Linked DNA regions of Syntrophobotulus glycolicus DSM 8271. The protein of the gene in region 2 binds, or shares a complex with, the protein of the main gene of each other region. Links are inferred from orthologs where the notes say so. Each region holds a gene or a part of one and is shown on either strand. Other genes may lie near its edges. The genes, in order: mfd and uvrA.

Region 1 (10,310 bases), 3.1 Mb from region 2 along the record:
AAAAATATCTTTGTTCTTTATTTTGAAGATAAAATAAAATTATACGTGAAAAGCAGCCCCGGTCTGTATAACTGTTTATGGATAGGGTAAATCTACTTGTGGGGGTGTTTTTACATTGTATATGTTTAAAGTGTGTCGCTGCTGTGATGCGATTATCGGTGAAATAGAGTTTGAAAATATTCAAAAATTAAAAGCGGACAAAACCATGGATCTCATCGGTAATGTAGCTTATACTCTTTGTCCCCGGTGTATGAAAGAATTGGAAATCAATCAGAGGAGTTTCTATCAATAGTACAATCGCGGGAAAAGGCATATCCTTGAAAGAAAATTCACAAACTATTTGGGCGGAGGAAATCGGATGCCGACTATTGATGACTATTTAACCAAAGGACTGGAATTGGATCAAATTCAAGCAGCTATTGAAAAAAGGGATTCTCCTCAAATGATTTTTCATATTTCCGGAAGTATGAAGACTGCTTTGGCGGCAAATTTAATCAAAAAGAAGGGCCAGAGTTTGATTCTTACGTTTTCAGATGAGCAGGCATTGAAATGGATCAATGATCTGCAGACCTGGCTTCCCCAAAGGCGGATTTTATTCTATCCCACGACAGAGTGGCTTCCTTTTGAAGTGCTTGGACGGAGCAGGGAAACTACGGCAGAGAGAATCAGAGTCCTGCGGGCTCTTTCGGAGGGAGGAAATGAGATCATTGTCGCTCCCGTTCAAGCAATAGTCCGGAAGCTTTTTTGTCCGGAACATTGGAAAAAGTATAGTTTGCAGGTCGCTGTCGGAAAGACGTATCCTCTCGATGAATTGATCAAGACTTTGGTCACCGTGGGGTATGACCGGCAGGAAATCGTGGAGGCCCGGGGTCAATTCGCTTTAAGGGGGGGGATATTGGATATTGCTCCTTTGGATTGTGAACCGGTAAGAATAGAATTTTTTGATGAAGAGGTTGACTCGATCAGGACCTTTGATCTGGAAACGCAAAAATCATCTGATGCGCGAACCGAAGCATGGATTTTTCCCGTACAGGAATATGTGATTAAAATAGAGGAGCAGCAGGAACTGAAGTGGGAAATCAAAAACAAGGCCCGCAAGGCCGTCGGTCGGCTGCTGAGGCTGGGAAAAACTGAAGCGGTCAAGCGATTGCATCATAAAGTTGAATATTTGGGGGAGAGACTGGACCAGGGGATAATGGACGAAAACAGTTATCCTTTTCTGAGTTTGCTTCCCATAAAGTTTGTTTCTTTGCTTGGTTGGCTAAATGAACAGGCCTTGATTTTTCTTGATGAGCCCTTGCGCTTAAAGGAACAATTAGATTTTCAACATTCACAAAGGATGGAGGAATATACCGCCAATTTGGAAAAAGGTGAAGAATTCGTTGATCCGGACAGACTTTTTCTTCATTTTGAAACGATCGTCAGCAGCGAGCAAGAAAAAACGGTGGTGGGAATGGCAAATTTATTTCGGGAAGTCCCCGGTCTTTTTCCTCGCCGGGTACATCATATCAATGCCCGCCCGATTGCAGGGTATCATAAGACTTCGATGCTGGTCGAAGAGATCAAGAAAATGGCAGCGACCGGAAATACCGTCGCCTTATTTGCGGGGAATCAAGACCAGGCCGGCAGATTAAGCCAGGGATTAAAAGACAGTGGGATGGAAAATCAGATCCGGGGAATGGAAGATGAGGTCGCCACTAGGGGAATCAGTATTTTTCCCTGGGCCTTAGATCAGGGCTTTGAGCTCCCGGCAGGCAAGCTTGCGATTTTTACGGAGAGTGAAATTTATCGCAAGGAAAAACGTCGTCAGGTTAAGGCTCAGCGGCAAAATAAGGACGAAATGCTGCTTTTTGCGGACCTTAAACCCGGCGATTTCGTTGTTCACCTTTATCACGGAATCGGAAAATTTATTGGGATTGAGAAAATCGGGGTCGATGGGATAGAAAAGGACTATTTTGCCATAAAATACGCGGGAGAAGACAAGCTTTATGTTCCTTTAGATCAGATCCAGCTTTTGCAAAAATATCTTGGAGCAGATGCAGACAGGGCACCGAAGCTGAACAAGCTTAACGGGAATGAGTGGAATAAGGCAAAAAGTCGTGTCCGAAGCGCTGTCAAGGAAATGGCGATTGATCTAATCGAGCTTTATGCCAAGAGGGAAAGCTCTAAAGGCTATGTGTTCAGTGCGGATAATCACTGGCAAAAAGAATTTGAAGATAAATTCCCTTATGAAGAAACCGCCGATCAATTGCAGAGTATTCAAGAGATAAAGAAAGATATGATGAAGTCTAAAGTCATGGATCGTCTTTTATGCGGGGATGTTGGTTATGGAAAAACGGAAGTCGCAATGAGAGCGGCTTTTAAAGCGGTCGCGGATGGAAAGCAGGTGGCAATCCTGGTGCCCACAACCATTTTAGCTCAGCAGCACTATACAACATTTCAAGAAAGATTTATGGATTACCCGGTAAAAATTGAGATGATCAGCCGCTTCAGAACGGCAAAGGAACAAAAACAGATTATCCGGGGCCTAAAAGACGGGACAATTGATATTATTATCGGGACTCATAAATTGGTTTCTGAAGGAATAGATTTTAAAGACTTAGGGCTGCTGGTTGTGGATGAAGAACAGCGTTTTGGGGTAACCCATAAAGAAAAAATTAAAGCGTTAAAAACGAATGTCGATGTTTTGACTCTCTCTGCTACACCCATTCCAAGAACTTTGCAGATGTCTCTGGTCGGACTGAGAGATATGAGCGTAATCAGTACCCCGCCGGACGACAGGTACCCGGTTCAGACTTTTGTGGCGGAATTTAATCCGGATATGGTCCGGGATGCCGTTCGCAGGGAGATTCACAGAGGCGGACAGGTGTTTTACGTTCATAACAGGATTGAAAGCCTGGACAGAGTATTAAGAATGTTAAAATCTCTTGTGCCTGAGGCCAAGTGTGGTGTTGTGCATGGCCAGATGAATGAAACTCAGCTGGAGAACGAAATGATTTCCTTTTTAGAAAAAGAAAAAGATATTCTGATCTGTACCACAATCATTGAAACCGGGTTGGATATGGCAAATGTAAATACTCTTATTGTGGATGAAGCGGATAGATTTGGGTTAAGCCAGCTTTATCAGCTGAGAGGGCGGGTAGGCCGTTCTAATCGGAAAGCTTATGCTTATTTTTTGTATCAGCCTAGTAAAATATTGACCGAAGAGGCTGAAAAAAGATTGAGTACCATCAGGGAGTTTACAGAGTTTGGTTCCGGTTTTAAAGTGGCTATGCGGGACCTGGAGATCAGGGGAGCGGGCAGCTTGATCGGAGGAGAGCAGCATGGGCATTTGGCTGCGGTTGGTTTTAACTTATATGTACGGATGCTCAAGGAGGCCATCCAGGAGCTCAGAGGGGAAGAAACAGAGGAACAGATGGAACCAAGTATTGATATTCAAATCAAAGCCTTGCTGCCCGACGAGTATATTATCGATAAACAGGCTAAGGCGACTTTGTATCAACGGATGATCGGAATTTCCGGTGAAGAAGAGATGAGTGAGATGCTGGATGAACTTGTGGACAGATTTGGAACACCTCCCCAGGAAGTTGAGAATCTAATGGAGATCATCAGAATCCGATACCGGGCGAAAACCTTAAAAATTGATCAGATTGTTCAAAGCAGACAGGAAATAACATTGCGTTTTGCTCAAGATCCCGGGCTTGCCGGCGAGCAATTAATGGAACTGGCGTCAAATTATCCTTATCCTTTAGCTTTTGCATTCACTGAAGGACAATTAGAATTTAAAATCAGGTTGCGTACAGTATTTCAAGATGATGTGCCCAAAGTGATTCTTAAATTGTTTGACCGGCTGGAGCAGGCCAAAAAGGAAATAGGAAAATCAAGTGAATTGCTTAACCAAATATGATTTGCTATAATGGGTTTCATTAGCCTGTGGAGGAGAAAAAATGAAAAAAAAGTTTGGATTGGGATTGGGTTTGACCATCTTGTTGGGGTTAGGGCTTATACTCGGAGGATGTTCCAATGTTGATTATGTTGCAAAGGTCAATGATGAGCTTATTGCCAAAAAAGATTTTGACAATAAGCTGAATGATATCAAAACCTATGTGCAAAGTCAGGGAGTAGACTTTACAACGGAAGAGGGCAAAGCCTATCTTCAGAATATACAGGGGCAATTGTTAAGCATGTCCATTCAGGATGCGATCATCAGACAGGAAGTCAAAAAGAATAATTGGGACACAAATATCCCCCAAATTACGGAAAAAGTCAATCAAATCAGCCAGAAAAACGGCGGAGATCTGGCGACATATCTTAAACAGCAGGGTTTGACGGAAGAAGATTTGAAAAATACTTTTGCTTTTGCTTACTATACCGGTAAGGATGCAACAGTTTCTGAGGAGGAAACCCGGCAGTATTTCGAAGATCATTTTGATCAATACGGGGGCCAGATGGAACAGGTTAAGGCCCGCCATATTCTGGTCGGCACTGAGGATGAAGCCAAGGATATCATCAGGCAAATTCAGGCCGGAGCAGATTTCGCCGCTCTGGCCAAGGAAAAATCTACTGATGGGTCCAAAGATAATGGAGGGGAGATAGATTATTTCACCAGAGGGAAAATGGTGGAGGAATTTGAGAAGGCTGCTTTCGACATGAAGATCGGTGAGCTTACAACGACCCCGGTTAAAACGAAATACGGCTATCATGTTATTCAAGTATTGGATCATAAACAGACGGTCAAACCTGATTACGAAAAGGTGAAAGAAAAGGTTCAAGCGGACGCCCTGGAAAATGCCCAGAATCAAAAGGCTGAAAGCTATTACATGAAACTGGCTCAGGAGGCCAAGATCGAATACGCTAAGGGCTATGAACCGACCACAGAATGATTACCCGGCGGCTGTAATCGCATACGTTCAGAAATGACAAGAGGATGTCCTTTAAGGGATATCCTCTTTTGATCATCGTCATAGTTCAGATCATCAGAAAATCAAGAAACAACAAACAAGTGAAATTGTTGAAGAAATTTCAAGAATATTTATGCTTTTTGGCATGGAAAAATATGAATAATATTAATCATGCTGATATATACTAAGATTGAATCATGATAATGGCAAAAGGAGGGAGAGCTGATTGAAAGCAACCGGAATAGTCCGAAGGATTGATGATCTCGGCCGCGTTGTAATTCCTAAGGAGATTCGACGCACTTTACGCATCAGGGAAGGCGATCCTCTGGAGATTTTTGTTGATAGGGAAGGGGAAGTCATTCTAAAAAAATACTCACCGATTGGAGAGCTTGGCGATTTCGCAAAAGAATATGCCGATTCTTTATATGAAGCAACCGGGCATATCGCCTGTATTGCTGATAGGGATGTCATTATTGCTGTTGCAGGAGCCTCCAAGAAGGAGTATTTGAATAAAGCCCTTGGTCCAGTCGCTGAGCAGGCCATGGAAGAAAGAAAAACAATTGTTTCCCAGGGAGAAAGCTCTATTCTGAAAGAAGCGGACACAGATGACAGAAACAAAGTATCCACACAGGTTATTGCCCCGATCATAGCCGAAGGGGATCCCATAGGGGTTGTGATCCTGATGTCCAAAGATCCGGCAGGCAAAATGGCCGAACTTGAGCTTAAGCTGGTCGAAACGGCTGCCGGCTTTCTTGCAAAGCAAATGGAGCAATAGAGAAATATTTCTACATAGACTGTTGGCAAATCGGAAAATTTGTTAACAGTCTATATTTTTTGTATAATTTTCCTGGGGAGGTGAAAAAATGAAACCATTGTTTCGCATTCTTGGTCTGACAGAACCGACAATGGAAAAAATCAGTCTGGAAAAATATAGATTACTCAAAGATTCAGCGAGGATATGGGTACTTCCGCCCTATGGCAAGTGGCCGGAGGAGATGAAAAGAGAAGGCCTGAACGTATCTTTGATTACGCCTGAGGATCTGATCGAACTTTTGGGAACAGGAACGAAGCGCCAATTCCCTGATCAAGATATTCTCCTGGTTATACCCGGTTATGTACTTCCGGAAGGTGCCCTGGTCAAAAAGATTAAAGCTCTGGGCCAAGATGATTATGAGCTTTCTTTAGAACCGGTGCCCCCCTCTAACGAATTGGACAGGCTTGTCGGCATTATGGCTGAATTGCGTTCCCGCCAGGGATGTCCCTGGGACAAGGAGCAGACCCATGAATCCTTAAAAAAGTATTTGATAGAAGAGACCTATGAAGTGATTGAGGCAATAGAAATTGGAGATTTGCATAATTTTTGTGAAGAATTGGGAGACTTATTATTACAAATCATATTTCATGCCCAAATCGCGACCGAGAATGGCGGGTTTGACATCAGCAAAATTATTGAAGGGATAGCTGAGAAGCTGATTCGAAGGCATCCGCACGTATTTGGAAACGAAGCTGCAGCTACCAGCACCGAGGTTTTGGAGAGCTGGGAAAAAATCAAGCGTGCTGAAAAGAAGGATCAGGTTGAGACGGGAGGTACAGATTACTTTCATTTGCCCTTAGGACTACCGTCCTTGATGCTGGCGGAAAAGACACAGAAAAAAGCCGGTAAAGCAGGATTTGACTGGGATTCCTATGAAGGCCCGCTGGCTAAGGTCGAAGAGGAAACGGCGGAGTTGAAGCAGGCGATCGCTTTGGGAATGGGGAGAGAAGAGGAACTGGGGGATTTATTGTTCTCCATTGTCAATCTTGCCCGATTCTTCCAGATAGATTCCGAGGAAGCTCTTCGCTCCAGCACTCAAAAATTTCAGAAGAGATTTAGAAAAATGCTTGAACTTATGGCTGAAAAGAATCTTAGTCCGGAAGGCATGGATCTGGAACAATTTGATATTTATTGGGAACAAGCAAAAAAATGAAGGAAAATATAGCAAACAAGAGGTATTTAGCATTGCGCCAGAAGGAAAATCGTTATTTATAGCGAATATAGGGTCAAACAGTAAAACTTTTTAGGAGGGACTACTTTGAATAAAGCGGAACTTGTGTCTGCTGTAGCAGAAAAAATTGACTTTACTAAAAAAGATGCAGAAAAAGCCGTGGCTGCTGTTATTGAAACAATCAGTCAGGCTCTCGCTGCCGGTGACAAAGTGCAGCTGGTTGGTTTTGGGACATTTGAAGTGAAAAAACGCGAGGAACGCGTAGGAAGAAATCCTCAGACAAAAGAAGAGATTATTATTCCTGCGTGTAATGTTCCCGGTTTTAAAGCTGGAAAAGCTTTAAAAGATGCTGTGCAGTAAAGGGCCTTTAAATGTACCCGGAATTTACAAGAAAATCAGGATCTTCGGACCTGGTTTTTTTGTTTGGAAAGGAATAAAATGCGGTGAGACTGGATAAGTATTTAAAAGTTTCAAGGTTAATCAAAAGACGTACTGTGGCCAAAGATGTATGCAGCGGAGAGAAAGTGAGCATTAACAGCAAGGTGGCCAAACCTTCTGCTGAGGTCAAAATTGGTGATGTGATCGCAATAGAGATGAAGAACCATCTTCTGGAAGTAAGGGTGGCGGCAACTCCTGCCAATATCAGAGCAGATGAGGCTTCGAGCCTGTATGAGGTGCTCAGGGATGAAAAAAAGAAAACCGAGGGATTTGGGGAATAAGTAGTCGGAACGGGAAGAGGCTGTAAAAGGGCTCAACATAATGATCAGACCGGATGGGCGATATAGACAGGCCAGCCGGTCTTTTTATTGATTTTGTCTTTTGGTTACCAGGATGATGTCTAAATGAACGAATTTATGAATATTTTTAGTCAGAGGAGAATTGGAGGGATATTGATGGTTAAGAAAACAGATGCACTTGAACACAAGATTACGATGGAGAACAGGAGCCAAATTAATCTGAGTGGAGTAAACAAAGTCAAATCATTTGAAGCCAAAGAAATCGTATTGGACACCATTCAAGGGGTTTTGGCCATTAAAGGGCATGAACTTGGAATTAAAAATTTAAATTTAGAGGACACCCAGGTAGAAATCGAAGGAATGATCGATTCCCTGCACTATTCAGCGAATAAATCAGGAACGACATCCCGCTCTATTTTGGAAAAGATGTTCAAATAACTCTAAATCTTCAATGGCACCGCTGAAGGGAGAGATGAAAAATCGCTCAGTTTGTTGTGCTGTTTAAAATTATTGTGAGCGGTATAGCAGTAGGTCTGGCTTTTGATGTTTATCGGATTATCCGTTGGAAATTGCAAACAGGCAAGGTATTAACTTTTTTTGGCGATCTCCTTTTTTCGATGTCTGCGTCAATGATCATGATTTTATTTGTTGTGGAGGCCAATCATCTTGAATTGCGTTTCTATGTATTTTTGGCTGTTTTAGCGGGGCTTTTGATTTATCTCGGCTTGTTCAGTAAACCGATCAAAAAAGTCATCACTGGTGTTTTTAATATCTTGAACCGGATCTATACCCAAATCATATGGATGATCTCATTTGTATTTAGAGCCGTCAAAAGTTTATTGGAGGGCGTGATGTCGGTACCCTTTTCTATTTTGCGCTGGCTGGCCTTATTGCTGTTTCGGATCGTAGAAGCGATTTATCGCAGTGTACATAGGACTAAAAGACTATGAATCTAAAGGAAAATTCAAATAAGGTTTATTGATTTTACTGAAAATCCAAAGTATAATAGCAGTAATTAACAATTCTTAACGGTTTTGTAGTTGATTTGTACACAGTATGTGGATAATATGTGGATATTAACTCTCCAGAGCAGTGGGATGTGCCGGGATGCATGTTGAAATAAGAGGTTTGGAAAGATTAAGCTTTCGGGAGCGTCAGGCGGTTATCCTGAAAGAGAGCGGAAATTCAATTGAAAAAATAGCCCGGATCTTAAAAATCAGTACGAGCTCGGTTTCAACGATTCTTGCGCGGGCGAAGACAAAAGGCTATCAGATTATAGCCATTATCCCCGAAAATGAATTAGGGCTTGAAGAGACGTTGACGGAGGAAAGGATTTCTGATGAAAGCAGCAGTCAAGAGCAAGAAGAAGATGATTAATAAAACAAAAAAAGCGAAGAAAAAAAAACTTAATCCGGTAGGCTTTATTTTTTTCAGCATCATCTTGTTTCTGGCTGTAAGCTGGACGTACAAGCTTATTCAGACTGATTATGCCGTAGAAGTGGAGAAGGCTGGACTCAACCAGAAAAAGCAGGATTTGATCGCTAAGAACGAACAAATCCGCAATGAGATTGAGCAGTTGAATACTCCTGAATATATTGAACAGCTGGCCAGAGAAAAGATTGGATTGGTGCGTAAAGGAGAAATCATGGTCGCCCCTAAAAACACAGAACCGTAGAAAGATGGTCAATAGAAGAGGAACCCTGCTTGCCTGGTAAGTTGAAGGAAGCAGGGTTTATTTATGCTGAGCAGATGGCGTAAGAATATGTCTCATCACAAATATTACTGGGGAAAGGACAAGAACAAAAGGCCTCAGCGGGAGAAAAGCAAGAGAAAAAGAATTTGCTGACATAAATTGATCCCGGGTTAGACAAGCTTCGCTAAAAGCATAAGCTATAATAATGCCATCAAATGTAAGGGGTGGCATTATGGCGGAATGGGCTCCGGCACGAGCCGGCTTTATGAAGAAACAGACAAATATCATACTGGGTCATCTCATTTGGGCTCTGGGCGGCATCCTTTTTGCCAGGGCCAATATTGAAGGGATTTTCGCCTTTGGCACAGCATATTTGGCCTTATTGATCCTGAAAGGAGAAAAAAACATTGTCACAGGGCTGGCGGGGATCATCATAGGGAGCCTTACCGTTCAAAACTACTCACTGCTTGCCTGCCTGGGCGGGGAAACATTGCTTTATTATTTGGTTTTGAAGAACAAGAAAAAGGATAAGAATAAAGCTCTGATTCTGGGAGCTGCCGTATTAGGGGCGAGCTTTCTGAGCGGAGTGTTATTGTTTCTCTGGATGAAAGGCCTAAATACTGAAGAAATCATCAGAGTATCGGCAAGAGCTCTGATCGCTGCCGCCTTTTCTCTTTTGCTTGATCACGCATTAGCCGATCATCATCATATTTTAAAAGCTACCGAAAAGAAGGAAATGAGTATAACCCTGTTAATTGTGATATCAATAGCTTTGAGCGGACTAAATCAAGTCGTGTTTGGATATGCCAATCTGCAGATCATTCTCGTGTCTTTTCTGGTGCTTTCGATCGCTTCCAGGTTTGGAGCGGGTCTGGGCGCGGGAGCCGGTGCAGTACTGGGTTTTCTGCTGCAGTGGAATTTCGGCCCGGAAAGCCTGATCAATGCGGGGTTGTATGGACTGAGTGGATTTATTGCCGGAGGGTTTGGAAAATTC
Region 2 (9,600 bases):
CCGGTCTCACGGAGCGAAAGCTGAGCAAAAAGGTTACAAAGGCTATCCCTTTGCTACCTGTGCTTCAGTCAACGATGAAATCTGCCATGGATTCCCCAATCAAACCCCTCTACGGGAAGGGGATATTGTTACTATAGATATGGTTGTCAATCTTAGGGGTTGGCTGGCTGATTCTGCCTGGTCTTATCCGGTCGGCCGGATATCCGGGCAGGCTGAAACTCTCCTCAGAGTAACGAAAGAGTGTCTTTATATTGGGATAGAAAAGGCCGTTAAGGGCAATCGTCTGGGGGATATTTCCCATGCCATTCAGGCCCATGCAGAATCGCACGGCTTTTCCGTGGTCCGTGAGTTTACAGGACACGGTATAGGGGCAAATATGCATGAAGATCCTCAGGTCCTTCATTATGGCCGCCCCAACAGGGGCCTTAGGCTTAGTGAAGGAATGGTTTTTACCATAGAACCAATGGTTAATTTGGGTGCTTATCATCTGACCATTGATCAAAACGGGTGGACGGCCAGGACGGCAGACGGCAGCCTGTCTGCCCAATATGAGCATACCTTAGCCATCACCGAGAACGGCACCTTGGTGTTAACTGAACAGGACTGACCGATTGAACGGCGGGCCTTTTGGAGGAAATTTTGCTTAAATATGGACTCTTTGCGTCAAATATGCTAATATTGATAATATAGATAATTGCATTGCATATTATCATCGATTATCGCTTATTATCTTTGTTTTAACGATAACTGTGTCAAATGTCAGTTGTGATTAATTATTTGTGTCTCGAATTTCTTCGTCCTTCCTTGCCAATTGTTTTTCAGAAGGTTAAAATGAAGGAAATCGTGTCGCCAATTATGATTGAAGGAGGCTTGGCAGTGGAATCAGAAGATTACAAACTGATTGTTACCATTGTGAACAAAGGTAAAGGGGAAAAGGTAGCGGATATCGCCCACCAAGCCGGAGCTCAAGGAGGAACCGTTCTCTATGGTCGCGGAACGGCGGTTCGTTTATTGTTAGGAATCAGTATCGAACCGGAAAAAGAAATCTTTCTGACTTTGATTCAAAAAGAGAATGCTCAGGCGGTGCTGGACGCTATTGTGAAAAAAATGAATTTAAATGAACCCCATAAGGGAATTGCTTTTATGCTTTCTCTTGATCAAGTAACGGGCATCAATAAAGGAGAATGAAGCTACCGGCAGGCAGCGGAAACTAGGAAGAATACAAATAGCCGTATAAATGAAGAAGATGCCTGAAGAGTTGCTTCCACAGACTGAGATCTGCGAAATGCGCTCAGAGGATCTTCTTTTTATTTTGAGAAGGGGGGACCCGGAAAAATAATACGATGAAAGGGGATACAACTAGTGCTCAATATGGAACAGCATATTGCCTATTGGCAAGTTATCGCGGCAGTAGTTATCTTTCTCACAAGCTACGCCATCATTGTTTCGGAGAAAATCAATCGCTCTATTATTGCCCTGTGCGGCGCACTCCTCATGATTATATTAGGTATTGTAGACCTGCATGACGCCTATACGGAGCATATTCACTGGGCGACCATCTTCCTGCTTCTTGGTATGATGATTTTAGTTGGGATTACAAACAAAAGCGGAATTTTTCAATATATTGCAGTCAAAACCGCACAAAGCGCCAAAGGAGATCCGGTGAAAGTATTGGTAAGGCTTGCCTTGCTGACAGCTGTCGGGGCAGCTTTTATCGATAATGTAACTACCGTTTTGTTGATTACACCCATTACGATCGGTATTGCCCGGGTTTTACATGTCCGGCCTTTTCCTTTTCTCATCACGGAGATCTTTATCTGCAATATCGGCGGTGCCGCTACTTTGGTGGGAGACCCCCCCAATATTATGATTGGCGTAGCGGCAGACATTTCCTTTAATGATTTCCTTTTTCATATCACACCTATCATTATCATTATTACGCTTATTACAATCGCTTTTTTAAAATTTTCCTTTGGCAGACAGCTCCATGTAGAGGAGCAATATAAACAGCAGCTGATGGACATTGATGCGAAAGAATATATCCGGGATATGGTTCTGGCCAAAAAATCCCTCTTTGTTTTTACTCTTACCTTATTGGGCTTTGTCCTGCATCAGTTTGTGCACTTGGAACCGGCGGTGGTCGCTTTGTCCGGCGCTACCCTTTTGATGCTTATCGGTGTCAAAGAAGGCGACCTGGAAGAAGTCTTTCATACGGTAGAATGGGTAACCATTTTCTTCTTCGCGGGCTTGTTCATATTGGTAGGAGGCTTGGTTGAAGTCGGTATTATCGGCAAAGCCGCTTCATGGATGATAGAAGTTACCGGCGGAGATATGGGTCTTACCTCCCTGGTCATCATGTGGGGGGCCGGTTTGGCTTCCGCTTTTATTGACAATATTCCCCTTGTGGCCACCATGATTCCCATGCTTCAGGACATGATTGTTCAGTTATCTCTGCCCCAAGTGGAAGCATCCACCCTCTGGTGGTCTCTATCCCTGGGAGCTTGTTTGGGCGGTAACGGTACATTGATTGCATCCTCCGCAAATTTGATTGTGGCTTCAATTGCGGCTAAAGAAGAAGCGCCCATTTCATTCATAGAATTTCTCAAAGTAAGCATTCTAGTCACCCTGATGTCTTTAGTGCTGGCAACCGTCTACGTGTATGTGGTGTTTATTAAACTGGGTTTTGCGTGATCATCCAGCTGTTGATAAAGATAAAGTGATCATAAGCAATATCAATACCCTTATTTTCTTCAAAATTAACATCCGCCTCTCTAAAATCCTATCCTCCGGTAATGATTTCATCTGAATAATCGTCTCCAACCGCCCTTCCAGTATCTTATACCCGCTTCCTCCATGATACCACATGAATTTCTCTCCTAAAAATATTGACCAAGTAATATCAATATGTTAAAATGTAGGTTTTCGTTTTATTCTATATATGGTATACTTAAAAGGAATCGTCAAAGGAGGCGGATTATATGTTTCAAGTCGGAGATAAAATTCTGTATCCGATGCATGGAATTTGTATAATTGATGCTGTAGAAAAGAAAGAGCTTTTCGGCCAACAGGAGCTTTGCTACATTCTGAATATCCAAAAAGCAAACATGAAGATTACTATTCCTGTAGATAAAGCTACAAAAATAGGAGTCCGCAAGGTAGTCGGACCCGAGATCTTAGAAAATATACTCAATAGTTTCAACCTTGGAGATACAGATTCCAACATTTTTGAAAACCAAAGATACTGCAAGGAAATCAATAAAAAGAAATTTAAAACTGGGAACATCAACCAAGGTACTGAAATCATTCGTGATTTGACTCGTAAGAGCCGAAGGACCAAACTCGGACAAGACGACACAAATATGTTGGACAACGCTCGACGGGTTTTTGTCAGTGAGCTGATGGAGGTAAAGGGTCTTGCTCTGGAACAAGCGGTCTATTTACTCGACGAAGCGCTGAATTCCAAATAAGAGGCTCTCGTTGGAAATTAACACTGTTTTTTCTTCCGGGAGTATCCGTATTTCAATTTGCTTTCTTGGAAATGATATTGGCTCGAATATCTGTGTTGACTCTGCTGTTGTTGAAACCGTGCTTGAATGCCCGAGAACCTTTTGGGCTTTCCTATCTATAATGATGAAATCATTGTTTCCTTTTGTTTCTATGACCGTACTGCCAATACCCACAATTACTCTATACGCAGCTTTTGTTCCTTCATTTACTGCCTTTCCTGTAGAATCAACCATTACATCCCGTGTTGCTGATGCTATTTTCTCACCCGGAAAGTCAATCTCAAACTGATTCTCTTTTCCATTAAGATTGATCTCAATTGATACTGATTGGTTGACTAATTCCAGATTATGTGGAACTTTAACAACGCCATAATCATCACCTGTTACTGTCACCCCAAACCCACCCTTAGTCTCATCCATATGTTCCAGAAAATTTCGGGGGCCGTCCTTACGCTCAATCCCTTTAACAACGATAATGTTTGACAACTGTATATTTCGGCCTTTATATACAAAGGTTATAGAATTCCTGTCAAAGGCAGCTTTCTGAAAAACGACTTTTTCATCTCCTAAATCAACCTGCTGGTTTAACTTAGATATAAACCCTTCTTGCTCTAATTGAGCCTCGTTATTCAATTGAACCCCTCCTGACCCCAGCGGCGAGCAGCCGGTTATATAGAACGCCCAAAGAATGCACAAAAACCATAAAATACTGTGTTTAGGTGGATTCATTGTTTTTCCCCTCATCCTTCATTAGGCTTATTTTTTATTTTTAGATTTCATATAATCTCTTGCGTTTTTTATTCCCCCAAACTCAGTAAACATTTCCGTGATTTTCTCTTTTTCTATTTCCCTGGAATTTAAGCCTTCATACTTTGCCTCTCTCTTAAGCTTTTTATAGTTCTGCAGGCGTTCTTGGGTAATCAGACCTTCTTCAATAGCTTTTTTGACTGCGCAGCCCGGCTCATTCTCATGCAGACAGTCTTTGAATCTGCAGCGTTCGGCAAACTCATCGATATCCGCGAAGGTCTTCACAAGGTTTACACTTTCCGCGCCGATTTCGCGCATTCCCGGTGTATCTATAACCGCTCCACCGGAAGGGATAACGATTAGCTCGCGTCTTGTCGTCGTATGTTTTCCCTTATCATCTTTTCTAATCTCTCTCGTTTCCATTGCGTTTTCACCAAGAAGGCGGTTAATCAAGGTTGATTTTCCGACACCGGAGGAACCTATAAATGCAACCGTCAAACCCGGTGAAATATACTTCAGGATTGCATGATATCCATCCTCTGTCATGCTTGAGGTGACCACAATATCAACACCCGTCGCAACACTTTGGATTTCCGTAAGTCTTTCAGGAAGATCATTACATAAATCCGACTTTGTCAGTATCACTACAGGCACTGCTCCGCTGTCCCAAGCAATCGAAAGATAACGCTCCAACCTTCGCAGATTGAAATCATGATTGAGAGACATGCAGATAAAAATGGTGTCAATGTTTGCGGCCACTACTTGAACATCGTGGGAAGTTCCTGCCGCTCTGCGAACAAATAAGCTTTTTCTCGTCAATATTTTATGGATAATGGCATTGCCATGCTGCTCATCCTCCCGGTCGACCATAACAAAGTCACCGACCGCCGGATAATCCGACGACTCATCGGAAGAATAGCGCAGCTTTCCGGATATTTGCGAGAGGACTTCAGATTTTTCTGTTGCTACATTATACAAATCTTTGTATTGGGCAACAACTCTCCCCAAATAAAGCCCTCCATGGAATGTCGATTCTTGAAGGAATCTCTCCGAGAATCCTAAATTTATTAATTTCTTATTCAAAATTCCACCTTCTTATCCGTCCATCTTATTGATACAGACTATGGTCTCTCGGTTTGGCAAAGTCGCCATCCCTCCTAATTTGATAGCTCGAATAGCCCATTTTGTTTATTGTAAATATACACCTCACCGGTCTCTATCATATAATACCACCCATAAATTGAAAGGGTTTTTTCTGTATATTTTTCTTGAATAAAAGGGTATGTTAACAAGTTTTTCATCTGCTCTAAAATATTAATTTGCTCTGTCATCCATTCTCGTTTTCCTTTTTCTTCAATAACATCGGCTAAGACTTTATTTTTAACAGGAACTGCTAGCTCCAACCACTTTTTTGTATGCGGAATTGTACTTAATATTTCATCAGGTAAATACAGAGATCTGCATCCTCCACAATTTGAGTGCCCGCACACAACAATATGTTGTATCTTTAGAACCTTTACGGCATATTCAATTGCTGATGTCGTTGATAAATACTCCTGTGATTTTCTATACGGCGGAACGATATTGGCAATATTTCTTACGACAAATAATTCTCCAGGCAAAGTTTGCGTAATTAAATTTGGATCTAACCTCGAATCGGAGCATCCGATAAATAAAGTGTGCGGATTTTGGGCTTCCCTTAACTCCTCAAAAAGTTCTTTATGTGTTTCAAAATCATTCTCCTTGAATTTGTTTAATCCTTCTAAAAGCTTCTGCATAATTAATCATCCTTTAATTCTATCTCCATTCGATACATTCAATGATATTCCATACTAATGCAAAGGAAACAGCATGTGTTCGCAAAAGATCTAAGCAAATTTCCTGTGGACGTCCGTAAATCTATCATTTCTTTTACAGACAGTACTAATATTTTCATTAAACTCTCTTATAAATCAATTCCACACTATTAATTTGAACATAAGGACCAGGAATAATCTTCTCATTGCTTATCCAGAATATTTTACTCCATCACCAATGAATTTATTGATTTCGGCATCAAAGGTTAATATCCTGCCAATAACAGGAAAACAATAAAAAACCAGCATTCTTGTACTTAAAGAACCCTCATTCAATTGCGCTTTACAATTTATTCAGCTTTTCCCCTGCTCCAGAGCTTTAACCAAATAATGCCCGGTATGGGACTTCTTATTTCGGGCAATTTCTGTGGGAGTTCCTTCGGCCACGATCTCCCCTCCCCGGTTGCCGCCTTCCGGACCGAGATCAATGATATAGTCTGCCGTTTTAATCACGTCCAGATTATGCTCAATAACCAAAACTGTATCCCCGGCTTCTACCAGACGGTGCAATACCAGCAGAAGTTTATCCACATCGGCGATATGCAACCCTGTAGTCGGCTCATCCAGAATATAAATGGTCTTGCCCGTGCTGCGCCGGGAAAGCTCTGTTGCCAGCTTGATTCTTTGGGCCTCTCCTCCGGAAAGTGTGGTGGCCGGCTGTCCCAGCTTGATATAGCCCAGGCCGACATCAAAAAGAGTTTGAAGTTTGCGGGCGATTCGGGGAACCGCGCTGAAAAACGCTAAAGCCTCTTCGACGGTCATATCCAAGACTTCCGCAATATTCTTGCCTTTATAGCGTACTTCTAAGGTTTCACGGTTATATCTCTGGCCCCGGCAGATTTCACAGGGCACATAGACATCCGGTAAGAAATGCATTTCAATCTTGATAATGCCGTCCCCCCTGCAAGCTTCACATCTTCCGCCTTTTACATTGAAGCTGAAGCGGCCCTGTTTATATCCCCGTATTTTTGCTTCGGGAACCTGAGAAAAAAGCTCGCGAATCAAATCAAAAACACCTGTATAGGTTGCCGGATTTGACCTGGGAGTCCTGCCTATTGGCGACTGGTCGATATCAATGACCTTATCAACATATTCCAATCCTTTTATCTGCTCATATTTCCCGGGCTTGATTCTGCTGCTTTGTCCGATCTCATTCATCAATCCTTTATAGATGACTTCATTGACAAGGGAGCTTTTACCTGACCCCGAGACTCCGGTTACGCAAGTAAACAATCCCACCGGAATTTTAGCTGTTATTCCTTGCAGGTTATTCTCCGCCGCTCCTTTGACTTCCAGCCATTTGCCATTGGCCGTCCGGCGTTCTTCAGGAACGGCGATTTTTCTTTTGCCGCTAAGATATTGACCGGTTATTGATTCCGGGACTTCCTTGATCTCGGCAACCGTTCCCTGGGCAATGATCTTTCCTCCATGAGCGCCGGCTCCTGGTCCGATGTCGATAATGTGGTCGGCTTCCAGCATGGTATCCTCGTCATGTTCGACAACCAGGAGGGTATTGCCGAGATCCCTCAGATTTTTCAAGGTAGACAAAAGACGGGCATTATCCCGTTGATGAAGACCTATGCTGGGCTCATCCAAAACATACAGTACACCGGTCAAGCTCGACCCGATCTGAGTGGCAAGGCGGATCCTCTGCGCCTCGCCCCCGGACAATGTTCCTGCCGCTCTGCCCAAGGTCAGGTAATCCAAACCGACATTGACCAAGAAGCCCAGCCTCTCCTTGATTTCTTTTAAGACCTGGCGGGCGATAACCTGTTCTTTTTCGGAGAGCTGAAGCAATTGGATAAACTCCAGCAGTTCACTGATATTCAAGTCCGTCATTTCCACAATGGAGATTCGTCCGACTTTGACAGCCAGCGCTTCCGGTTTCAGGCGTTTTCCGGCACAGACCGGACATGGCTTTTCCGTCATATAGCTTTCTATCTCCGAACGGACATAATCTGAGGTGGATTCCTTGTGTCTGCGCTGAAAATATGGAATCAACCCTTCGAAAGGGGCCTTCCAAACCTTTAGCTCATCAAAAATATTGTGATAGGTGAACCTAATGGGGACATCGGAACCATATACCAGAGCCTGCCACTGTTCTTCCGTAAAATCCTGGACGGGCCGGTCCATGCTGAACCCCAATTTCTCGGCCAGCCCTTCCAACAGAGCGGGATAATAATTCGAGCTTGATTTTGCCCAGGGTACGATGGCTCCTTCATTAATTGATTTACTGCGGTCCGGTATGATCAAGCCGATATCCGCTTCCAAATTAGCGCCCAGACCGGTACAAGCGGGACAAGCTCCATAAGGGCTGTTAAAAGAAAACAGCCTTGGCGAAATCTCTTCCAGAGCAATCCCGCAATCCGGACAGGCAAAATTCTCACTGAATAAAAGCTCCTCATGATCGATCACGTCGATAACGACTGTCCCTTCGGCCAGCTTAAGAGCTGTTTCTAAAGAATCCGCCAGACGGGCGGCACTTTCATCCTTTTTCAGGGAAATCCTGTCAACCACTACCTCAATCGCATGTTTTTTATTCTTTTCCAAGGTTATTTCTTCACTGAGATCACGCATTTCTCCATCAATCCGCACCCGTACATAACCGTTTTTGCGCGTCTGTTCCAAAAGCTTGGTATGCTCCCCTTTTTTACCCCTGACAACAGGAGACAGAATCTGCATTCTGGTTTTTTCAGGATAGGTCAGCAGTTGGTCCACCATTTGCTGGATTGTTTGCTGGCTGATCTCCTTGCCGCATTTAGGACAATGAGGATGGCCGATTCTGGCATAAAGAAGCCTCAGATAATCATAAATTTCCGTCACGGTTCCGACTGTCGAACGGGGATTGCGGGTAGTCGTCTTCTGATCTATGGAAATTGCGGGAGATAACCCTTCAATATCATCGACATCCGGCTTGTCCATTTGTCCCAAAAACTGACGCGCATAAGCGGAAAGGGATTCCACATATCTTCTTTGCCCTTCGGCATAGATGGTGTCAAAAGCAAGAGAGGATTTCCCTGAGCCGGATAAGCCGGTAACAATCACCAGCTTATTGCGGGGAATATCTACATCCATATTTTTTAAATTATGCACACGTGCACCGCGCACCTTGATATACTCCTGTGCCATAAAACCTCCGCTCAAACATTTAATATTTATATTTATTCTAATTATAGAATAAACCATTTCATTTGTCCCATTTTTGCGCTTGGGATTATCCGGATATTATTTTCGGCGCCTTCCCTTATGGCCATAGACTGGACCAGGATTCCCTGCCGCCTTGCCGCCTTTAGACGAGGATAAGGCTTTTCTGCGTCCCTTGGCTGTTTCACCCTTTAATTCAATGATCGCATCCCGCAGCTCCGCAGCCCGTTCAAAATCCAGGTCTTTCGCTGCTTTATACATCTCCGCTTCAAATGCTTGAATCAGTTTTTGCCGTTCTTCAGGAGAAACTTCCCCTGTTTTTCCGTACCCGGCTTCTTTTTCGGCCG

Evidence for each region.
Region 1: the proteins of uvrA (region 2) and mfd are in contact, whole or in part, in a crystal structure (PDB 4DFC), measured with the Escherichia coli proteins. The link is inferred for Syntrophobotulus glycolicus DSM 8271 from one-to-one orthologs.

Annotation. Positions count from the first base shown.
Region 1 is NC_015172.1:208,157-218,466, forward strand. The notes cover bases 1-4,107. They hold mfd (transcription-repair coupling factor), read left to right. Parts: upstream 1-358; coding sequence 359-3,907; downstream 3,908-4,107. Other genes in these bases: SGLY_RS01010 (peptidylprolyl isomerase), read left to right, coding at 3,948-4,107. Also shown: more of SGLY_RS01010, read left to right, coding at 4,108-4,883; spoVT (stage V sporulation protein T), read left to right, coding at 5,128-5,676; mazG (nucleoside triphosphate pyrophosphohydrolase), read left to right, coding at 5,765-6,868; SGLY_RS01025 (HU family DNA-binding protein), read left to right, coding at 6,974-7,246; SGLY_RS01030 (RNA-binding S4 domain-containing protein), read left to right, coding at 7,330-7,605; sporulation protein YabP, read left to right, coding at 7,780-8,061; spore cortex biosynthesis protein YabQ, read left to right, coding at 8,118-8,573; SGLY_RS01045 (sigma factor-like helix-turn-helix DNA-binding protein), read left to right, coding at 8,731-9,000; SGLY_RS01050 (FtsB family cell division protein), read left to right, coding at 8,963-9,298; SGLY_RS01055 (SpoIIE family protein phosphatase), read left to right, coding at 9,549-10,310. UniProt on the Escherichia coli protein: Couples transcription and DNA repair by recognizing RNA polymerase (RNAP) stalled at DNA lesions. Mediates ATP-dependent release of RNAP and its truncated transcript from the DNA, and recruitment of nucleotide excision repair machinery to the damaged site.
Region 2 is NC_015172.1:3,270,901-3,280,500, forward strand. The notes cover bases 6,204-9,600. They hold uvrA (excinuclease ABC subunit UvrA), read right to left. Parts: upstream 9,239-9,600; coding sequence 6,404-9,238; downstream 6,204-6,403. Other genes in these bases: uvrB (excinuclease ABC subunit UvrB), read right to left, coding at 9,335-9,600. In the rest of the region: map (type I methionyl aminopeptidase), read left to right, coding at 1-607; SGLY_RS16200 (P-II family nitrogen regulator), read left to right, coding at 832-1,188; SGLY_RS16205 (ArsB/NhaD family transporter), read left to right, coding at 1,372-2,691; SGLY_RS16210 (CarD family transcriptional regulator), read left to right, coding at 2,979-3,467; SGLY_RS16215 (hypothetical protein), read right to left, coding at 3,438-4,139; rsgA (ribosome small subunit-dependent GTPase A), read right to left, coding at 4,263-5,336; SGLY_RS16225 (carbonic anhydrase), read right to left, coding at 5,411-6,031. UniProt on the Escherichia coli protein: The UvrABC repair system catalyzes the recognition and processing of DNA lesions. UvrA is an ATPase and a DNA-binding protein. A damage recognition complex composed of 2 UvrA and 2 UvrB subunits scans DNA for abnormalities.